Regions from separate parts of the Streptomyces herbicida genome, predicted to be linked through region 1. Evidence: riboswitches for the same ligand, from Rfam matches in the RefSeq annotation. Region 1 holds a riboswitch; the other holds the start of a gene.
What was found. A riboswitch is a leader RNA that binds a small molecule or an ion and turns the genes downstream of it on or off. The one in region 1 is predicted to bind cyclic di-AMP.

Region 1 (4,426 bases):
CTCCAGCTCCTTGGTCTGGCCGAGGGCGCGCATGTGCGGGAAGACGCCGTCCTCCATGCCGGTGAGGAAGACGACCGGGAACTCCAGGCCCTTGGCGGTGTGGAGGGTCATCAAGGTGATGACGCCCGACCCCTCCTCGTCCTCGTCGGGGATCTGGTCCGAGTCGGCGACCAGGGCGACCTGCTCCAGGAAGTCGGCCAGCGTACTCCGCTCACCCTCCCCGCGCTCCTGCTCGAACTCCAGGGCCACGGCGGCGAGTTCCTGGAGGTTCTCGATACGGGTCTCGTCCTGCGGGTCGGTGGAGGCCTGCAGCTCGGCGAGATAGCCGGTGCGCTCCAGTATCGCCTCGAGGACCATGGCCGGTCCCGCGCCGGACTCGACGATCGTGCGGAGGTCCTCCATCAGCACGTTGAACCGCTTGACGGCGTTCGTCGACCGCGCCGCCATGCCGTACGCCTCGTCGACCCGGCGCAGCGCCTGCGGGAAGCTGATCTTCTCGCGCTGGGCGAGGGCGTCGATCATCGCCTCGGCGCGCTCGCCGATACCGCGCTTGGGGACGTTGAGGATCCGGCGCAGCGGGACGGAGTCCTCCGGGTTGGCCAGGACACGCAGGTAGGCCAGGACGTCCCGGACCTCCTTGCGCTCGTAGAAGCGGACGCCGCCGACGACCTTGTAGGGCAGGCCGACGCGGATGAAGACCTCTTCGAAGACACGGGACTGGGCGTTGGTGCGGTAGAAGACGGCGACGTCGCCGGACTTCGCCTCGCCCGCGTCCGTGAGGCGGTCTATCTCGTCGGCGACGAACTGTGCCTCGTCGTGCTCGGTGTCGGCGACATAGCCGGTGATCTGCGCGCCCGCGCCCGCGTTGGTCCACAGGTTCTTGGGGCGGCGGGACTCGTTGCGCTCGATGACCGCGTTGGCGGCGGAGAGGATCGTCTGGGTGGAGCGGTAGTTCTGCTCCAGGAGGATCGTCGTCGCGTCCGGGTAGTCCTCCTCGAACTGGAGGATGTTGCGGATCGTCGCGCCGCGGAAGGCGTAGATCGACTGGTCGGCGTCACCCACGACGCACAGCTCGGCGGGCTGGAGGTCGTACTCGCCGGGCGGTACGTCCACCGGGTGCTCGGCGGTGCCGACGAGCTCGCGCACGAGGGCGTACTGGGCGTGGTTGGTGTCCTGGTACTCGTCGACGAGGACATGGCGGAAGCGGCGGCGGTAGTGCTCGGCGACGTCCGGGAAGGCGCGCAGCAGGTTGACCGTCGTCATGATCAGGTCGTCGAAGTCGAGGGCGTTCGCCTCGCGCAGCCGCGACTGGTAGAGGGCGTAGGCCTGGGCGAGGGTCTTCTCGAAGCCGTCGGTGGCCTGGGCGGCGAAGTCCTCCTCGTCGATCAGCTCGTTCTTCAGGTTCGAGATCTTGGCGCTGAAGGACTTCGGCGGGAAGCGCTTGGGATCGAGCTCCAGGTCGCGGCAGACCAGGGCCATCAGACGCTTGCTGTCGGCGGCGTCGTAGATCGAGAACGACGACGTGAAGCCGAGCTTCTTGCTCTCGCGGCGCAGGATGCGCACACACGCGCTGTGGAAGGTCATCACCCACATCGCGTTCGCGCGGGGGCCGACGAGGTGCTCGACGCGCTCCTTCATCTCGCCCGCGGCCTTGTTGGTGAAGGTGATCGCGAGGATCTGGCCCGGGTGCACGTTCCGCTCGGCCAGCAGGTGGGCGATGCGGTGCGTGAGCACGCGGGTCTTGCCGGATCCGGCGCCGGCCACGATGAGCAGGGGGGAGCCGGCGTGCACGACGGCCGCGCGCTGGTTCTCGTTCAGCCCCTCCAGCAGCGCTGCGGCGTCGATCACCGGGCGCGCGGCGCCGTCGCGGTAGTACGCGTCCCGGTCCGGAGGCACGTCGAACTTCCCACCGAACAGATCGTCCGGAACCGGCTCCGGAGCGTGATCGTCCTCGGGCGGCGGCGGGGGTTCCTCCTCGCGCCCGTGAGGGGCCTGGAGGTCCGCCAGGAAGCTGTCGTCAAAGAGGCTGCTCATCGCTCTCCGAGTCTAGGGTGCCCCACCGACAATCGACCGCCGCCCCGGAAAACAGGACCGGCCCCGCGCGCGGGGGATCTTCCCGATGCATGAGCCGGACAACTGTCTCACGCTCCGGAAGCATGCTGTCACACGGGCGGAACTCTGCCTTCAGGTCACAAAAATGTATCGGGCATATCGCCCATCAACCTTCACACGGGCCACACCAGTTGGCTACCGTCTCGGGCGGGCCGTACGACCCCCACCGGCGAACGTCGCCGGACCGCGCGGCCTCCGCCGAGTCCGGTGCGCCGCCACGGCAGCCGGAGCCGGGGACCCAACCGACCTTGGGGTGAATCGGCCCAACCTCCCTCCGGAGCAAGGGCCGTAGGGCAACCCTTCCGAACCACCCGCCCGAACCCGACAGCTAACTCGGTAGGCGGAACGTGGAAGGAGTCGCCTCCCTTGGCGTCGCACCGCAAGTCGCGCCCCGCGAGTGCCCTGGTAACAGGCATACGCACCCCCGCCATCGCCACCGCCGCGCTCACCTCCGTGGCTCTGCTGTCCCAGACCGCCAATGCCACCCCCTCCGCCGACGGCGACAAGCCGAGCATCGAGGAGGTCGAGAAGAAGGTCGACGACCTGTACCGCCAGGCGGAGTCGGCGACCGAGAAGTACAACGCGGCCAAGGAGAAGTCCGGCAGTCAGCGCAAGAGCGTCGACTCCCTGCTGGACGACGTGGCCCGGCGCACGGACAAGCTCAACAAGGCACGTGAGGAACTGGGTACGTTCGCCGCCGCCCAGTACCGGACCGGGGCCGCCGCGCCCGACACCGCCACCTTCCTGCTCTCGGACTCCCCGCAGGACTACTTCGACCAGACCCAGCTGATGGGCCGGATGACCTCGCGGCAGAAGGGCGCGGTCGACGACTACATCACGCAGCAGTCGGCGACCATGAAGAAGCGGCAGGAGGCCGCCAAGAGCCTCCAGACGCTGACCGAGTCGCAGAACGAGCTGAAGACCGCCAAGGCCACCGTCCAGAAGAAGCTCGCCTCGGCTCGCGAGCTGCTGTCCAAGCTGACGGCGCAGGAGAAGGCCCGGCTCGCCGCGATCGAGAAGCAGAAGCAGGAGGAGGCCGCGCGCAAGGCCGCGGAGCTCGCGAAGAAGCAGGCGGCCGCGGAAGCGGCGAAGAAGGCCGCCGCCGCGAGTTCCTCGAGCTCCTCCGGTTCTTCGGGCTCCTCGGGCTCGTCCACCTCGACGGGTTCGACGGGTTCGACGGGGTCGACCGGTTCGACGGGCTCGACCGGCTCCTCCTCGGACTCCTCCTACACCACCAAGGCCGAGAAGGCGATCGCCTTCGCCCGCGCCCAGATCGGTAAGCCGTACGTCTGGGGCGCCACCGGCCCCGGCTCCTACGACTGCTCCGGCCTCACCTCGGCCGCCTGGCGGGCGGCGGGCGTCAGCCTCCCGCGCACCACCTACGACCAGGTCAACGTGGGCACCACGGTCTCGCTCACCAACGCCGAGCCCGGCGACCTGATCTTCTTCTACGACGACATCAGCCACGTCGGCATCTACATCGGCAACGGCATGATGATCCACGCCCCGAAGCCCGGCGCCTACGTCCGCGAGGAGTCGATCTACTACGGCGGCGAGTCGATCATCCACAGCGTGGTGCGGCCGGCGTGAGAGACCACCGTGGGGCAGGGGCGCGAGCGCCGCGGCCGATGTGAACCCGAGGCGCACGCGACCCTGTCCCGCACCCGCGCGTTTTTCCCGGCACGCGCGCGCGTGCCCCGCTCGCAAGGTGCGCACGGCTCCCTAGCATCGGGCCCATGCCCGCCTCCTCACCCCTTCGCGCCTGGTGGAAGCGGCGCCCGCCGACGGCCGGGGCCGCCGTGATGGCGACCGGCATCGTGTCGGTCGGGCTGCAGCTGGCGGGCTACGAGGCCCTGTCCCTGTTCGCCCTCGCGATGGCCTCGGTCGCCTGGCTGGCACTGGCCGTGGACTTCGCCGTGGGGCTGCTGCGGCAGCGGAGGCGCTGGGTGGCCGAGGCGCGGACGCCCGGCGCGCTCACCGCCGTCGCCGCGACCGCGGTGCTGGGCACCCGTTTCTCCGCACTGGGCCGGCAGGGCCTGGCCGAGGTGCTGCTCGCGCTGTGCGCGGTGCTCTGGCCGGTGCTGCTGTTCCTCGTCGTACGGCACTGGCACCGGCGCATGCCGGGCGCGGTGTTCCTGTGCTGCGTGGCCACGCAGGGGCTCGCCGTGCTCGCCGCCACGCTCGCCGCGGCCGAGGCGACGGCATGGCTCGCCCACGCTGCGCTCGTGCTGTTCTGGCTGGGGCTCGTGCTCTACGGGTTCGCCCTTGCCCACTTCGACGTGCGGCAGGTGATCGAGGGACCCGGGGACCAGTG
Region 2 (4,426 bases), on a different contig from region 1:
GACAAGGACAGCGAGGCGAAGGACAACGATAAGAACGAGGACAAGGGCGAGGATTCCGCTAAGTCGGACAAGTCGGATTCTGCGGGTTCGGGCGACTCGCAGGGGAGCGGCGATGCACCCACAGAAGCCCCCAAATCGGGCGACTCCGACAACTCGTGGCAGAACGGCGGGTCTTGGAGTCTGGTCGACACCGGCGCCGTCGGGGGCGGTCGTCACCGTGGGACCAGTGCGGACGAAAGCACAGCAAACGGTCAGGACTCCGCCTCCGTGGGCCGTCACGCCTCGCGTACCTACACGGTCCGCGACGGCGACACCCTCGTGTCCATCGCCGACTCCCTTGACGTCGACGGCGGATGGCGTGCGCTCTATGCCGCCAACAAGGCGGCCATCGGCGCCGACCCGAACGACATCACCGCCGGTCAGACCCTGGACGTCGGTACCGAAAACGGCGGAAAGTAGCGGGAGTTGACGCCCCACTTTCACGCCTAATGTCCGGTTTGGTGAAAGTGTGGGATGAGTCTCAGAAGCCCTGATCGTCTTTGAAATTCCCCGGATCGCGTGTCTACGGTCGAGTCCGCTCGTCACCACGAGCCCCGGCTGTCGCAACGCCGAGTCCTGCCAGCGGCCGCACGGGAACAGTCGTCGCGTCACGCGCCGTAGGCAGGAGCGGGGGACCCAAGGTAAGTGCCGCGCCGGGCAGTTGAGCCGGAGCGGCTAGGGGTGGAGCCACGCCTCCCAGTGGAGGTGTGGCCGGGCAACTCAACCGGCCCGAACCCGACAGCTCACCTCGCAGGCGTCGGTGAGGGGATCCATCCATGCTGTTTTCCGTCAAGGGCAAGCACCGTCGTCCCTCGAAGGCCAAGGCCACGCGTGCCATCGCGCTCGCCGGTGTCACCGGCGCCGCCATCGCCGCCCCGCTGATGGCCTCCGGCACCGCCGCCGCCGCCACTGCCTCCGAGTGGGACGCCGTCGCCAAGTGCGAGTCCGGCGGCAACTGGTCGATCAACACCGGCAACGGCTACTACGGCGGTCTGCAGTTCTCGGCGTCGACGTGGGCCGCGTACGGCGGCACGAAGTACGCCGGCACCGCGGACAAGGCCACCAAGGCGCAGCAGATAGAGATCGCCGAGAAGGTCCTCGCCGCCCAGGGCAAGGGCGCCTGGCCGGTCTGCGGCACGGGCCTGTCCAGCGCCCCCTACGGCGGCGCCGCGGCGAGCTCCTCGAGCACCGCCACCCGCTCGACGGAGAAGCCGGCCGCCTCCCGCTCCGCCCAGCGCCCGGCCGCCAAGACCGTCACCACCCCGACCGGCAAGAAGGTCAAGAAGGGGGACGGCGAGTACAAGGTCGTCAAGGGCGACACCCTCGGCTCGATCGCCCAGAAGCACAAGGTCAAGGGCGGCTGGCAGAAGCTGTTCAAGCTGAACAAGGACATCGTCCAGGACGCGGACCTCATCTACCCGGGCCAGCAGCTGCACCTGAAGTGACAGGCGCCTGGTAGCCGAATCACAGGCCGCTCCCCACCGTGCTCCCCGCAGTGGAGGGCACGTGGGGCCCGCCCCCCCCCGTCCCCACGGTCTCCCCGCCCCGGTGCGTATTCCCCCGTACGCGCCGGGGCGGGGTTTGTTCCAGGGCCGCTGTGCTCGTGCTTGGGCCGCTGTGCTCGTGCTTGGGCCGCTGTGCTCGTGCCGTTCCGCCGGAGCCGTCCCTCTCGCCGCGTTCTTCTCGCGATGTTTCTCGAGCCGTTCTCCACCCCGCCTTTGTTTCGAGCCGGAACAATGGGTACGGTCGAACCCTGTCCACGGGACGGTCGGTCGGTGGCCGATGCCCCCGGGACGGTTAGGCTCTAGTCGCAAGGCACCCCAGCCCCGCACTTCCAGCGTCACATCCCAAGAAGGAGATGCTCGTGCCGTCCATCGACGTCGTCGTAGCCCGGGAAATCCTGGACTCCCGAGGCAACCCCACGGTCGAGGTCGAGGTCGGCCTCGACGACGGCAGCACGGGTCGTGCCGCCGTTCCGTCCGGCGCCTCCACCGGTGCCTTCGAGGCCATCGAGCTCCGCGACGGTGACCCGAACCGCTACCTGGGCAAGGGCGTCGAGAAGGCCGTCCTCGCCGTGATCGAGCAGATCGGCCCGGAGCTGGTCGGCTACGACGCCACCGAGCAGCGCCTGATCGACCAGGCGATGTTCGACCTGGACGCCACCGACAACAAGGGCTCGCTCGGCGCCAACGCCATCCTCGGCGTCTCCCTCGCCGTCGCCCACGCCGCCTCCGAGGCCAGCGACCTCCCCCTCTTCCGCTACCTGGGCGGCCCGAACGCGCACCTGCTGCCGGTGCCGATGATGAACATCCTGAACGGCGGCTCGCACGCCGACTCCAACGTGGACATCCAGGAGTTCATGATCGCCCCGATCGGCGCGGAGTCCTTCTCCGAGGCCCTGCGCTGGGGCGCCGAGGTGTACCACACCCTGAAGAAGGTCCTGAAGAGCAAGGGCCTGTCCACCGGTCTCGGCGACGAGGGTGGCTTCGCCCCGAACCTCGGCTCCAACCGCGAGGCCCTCGACCTCATCCTCGAGGCCGTCAAGCAGGCCGGCTACGTCCCCGGTGAGCAGATCGCGCTCGCGCTCGACGTCGCCGCGTCCGAGTTCTACAAGGACGGCAAGTACGAGTTCGAGGGCAAGTCCCGCTCGGCCGCCGAGATGACCGAGTACTACGAGGAGCTCGTGGCGGCCTACCCGCTCGTCTCCATCGAGGACCCGCTGTTCGAGGACGACTGGGCCGGCTGGAAGGTCATCACCGACAAGCTCGGCGACAAGGTCCAGCTGGTCGGCGACGACCTGTTCGTCACCAACCCCGAGCGCCTGGCCCGCGGCATCGAGGAGGGCACCGCCAACGCCCTGCTCGTGAAGGTGAACCAGATCGGCTCCCTGACCGAGACCCTGGACGCCGTCGAGCTGGCCCAGCGCAACGGCTTCAAGTGCATGATGTCGCACCGCTCCGGCGAGACCGAGGACGTCACCATCGCCGACCTGGCCGTCGCCACCAACTGCGGTCAGATCAAGACCGGCGCCCCGGCCCGCTCCGAGCGCGTCGCCAAGTACAACCAGCTGCTGCGCATCGAGGAGATCCTCGACGACGCCGCGGTGTACGCCGGCCGCAGCGCGTTCCCCCGCTTCAAGGGCTGACCCTTCCCGGGGTAAGGCTTAGCCAGTCGTACGTACGTCCCCGTACGCGGTCCCGTACCGTGTCCGGGGACGTACGCACGTATGAGGGAGGCGGGGACATGGCCGCGAAGGACCGGGACCGGTTCTCCACCGCGACCAGACTGCGGCTGTTCGGCGAGCAGACGGCGGCCCGGGTCTACCGCTCCCAGACCAAGCGGCAAGCCCGCCGCTCCCGGCTCACCGGCCGGGCCGCGCTGCTCGCCCTGGTGCTGTGCACGATGGTGGTGGCCCTGGCCTATCCGATGCGGCAGTACGTCTCCCAGCGCGCCGAGATCGCCAATCTGGAACGGCAGAAGCAGCGGGCCCAGGAACGGGTCGAGCAGTTGCGCGACCTCAAGGCGCGCTGGCAGGACGACTCCTTCGCCGAGCAGCAGATCCGCCGGCGGTTGCACTATGTGATGCCGGGGGAGACCGGTTACGTCGTGATCGACCCCGGTGCGGCCAAGCAGGCGCACGCTTATCTGGGGGCGGCCGACCGCCCCTGGTACGCCAACGTCTGGGACGGGGTCGACAAGTCCGACGCCTCCGACCAGTGAGCCGGCGGCGCTCAGAGGGCCCCGGCCAGTGAACCGACAGCCAGAGAAAGACAGCCTGAAGACAGTCATGGAAACGCCTCCGCGCCCCACTCCGCGCACCGAGCCCACCGACGCGGACGTCGAGGCCTTCAAGCAGCAGCTCGGACGTCCGCCGCGCGGGCTGCGGGCGATCGCGCACCGGTGCCCCTGCGGCCAGCCGGACGTCGTGGAGACGGCCCCGCGCCTGCCCGACGGCACGCCCTTCCCCACGCTGTACTACCTGACGTGCCCCAAGGCCTCCTCGGCCATCGGCACCCTCGAGGCGAACGGCGTCATGAAGGAGATGACGGAGCGGCTGCAGACGGACCCGGAGCTGGCCGCCGCCTACCGCGCCGCGCACGAGGACTACATCCGGCGCCGGGACGAGATCGAGGTGCTGACGGGCTTCCCGAGCGCCGGCGGCATGCCGGACCGGGTGAAGTGCCTGCACGTGCTGGTCGCCCACTCGCTGGCCGCCGGACCGGGTGTGAACCCCCTCGGCGACGAGGCGCTCGCGATGCTGCCCGAGTGGTGGATGAAGGGGGCCTGTGTGACCGTCCCGAAGGAGGAGGACCAGTGACCCGGGTCGCCGCGATCGACTGCGGTACGAACTCCATCCGTCTGCTGGTCGCCGACGCGGACCCGGAGA

Region 2: another riboswitch for cyclic di-AMP. It lies ahead of Q8A52_RS04105 (transglycosylase family protein); the one in region 1 lies ahead of Q8A52_RS07870 (C40 family peptidase).

Annotation. Positions count from the first base shown of each region.
Region 1 covers NZ_JAUYWJ010000003.1:166,752-171,177, reverse strand. The annotation lists gene pcrA (DNA helicase PcrA) at 1-2,034, opposite strand, end outside; cyclic di-AMP (ydaO/yuaA leader) riboswitch at 2,299-2,470, shown strand; gene Q8A52_RS07870 (C40 family peptidase) at 2,479-3,702, shown strand; gene Q8A52_RS07865 (tellurite resistance/C4-dicarboxylate transporter family protein) at 3,849-4,426, shown strand, end outside.
Region 2 covers NZ_JAUYWJ010000002.1:88,284-92,709, reverse strand. The annotation lists gene Q8A52_RS04110 (transglycosylase family protein) at 1-459, shown strand, start outside; cyclic di-AMP (ydaO/yuaA leader) riboswitch at 643-811, shown strand; gene Q8A52_RS04105 (transglycosylase family protein) at 816-1,484, shown strand; gene eno (phosphopyruvate hydratase) at 1,898-3,184, shown strand; gene Q8A52_RS04095 (FtsB family cell division protein) at 3,283-3,759, shown strand; gene Q8A52_RS04090 (DUF501 domain-containing protein) at 3,827-4,357, shown strand; gene Q8A52_RS04085 (Ppx/GppA phosphatase family protein) at 4,354-4,426, shown strand, end outside.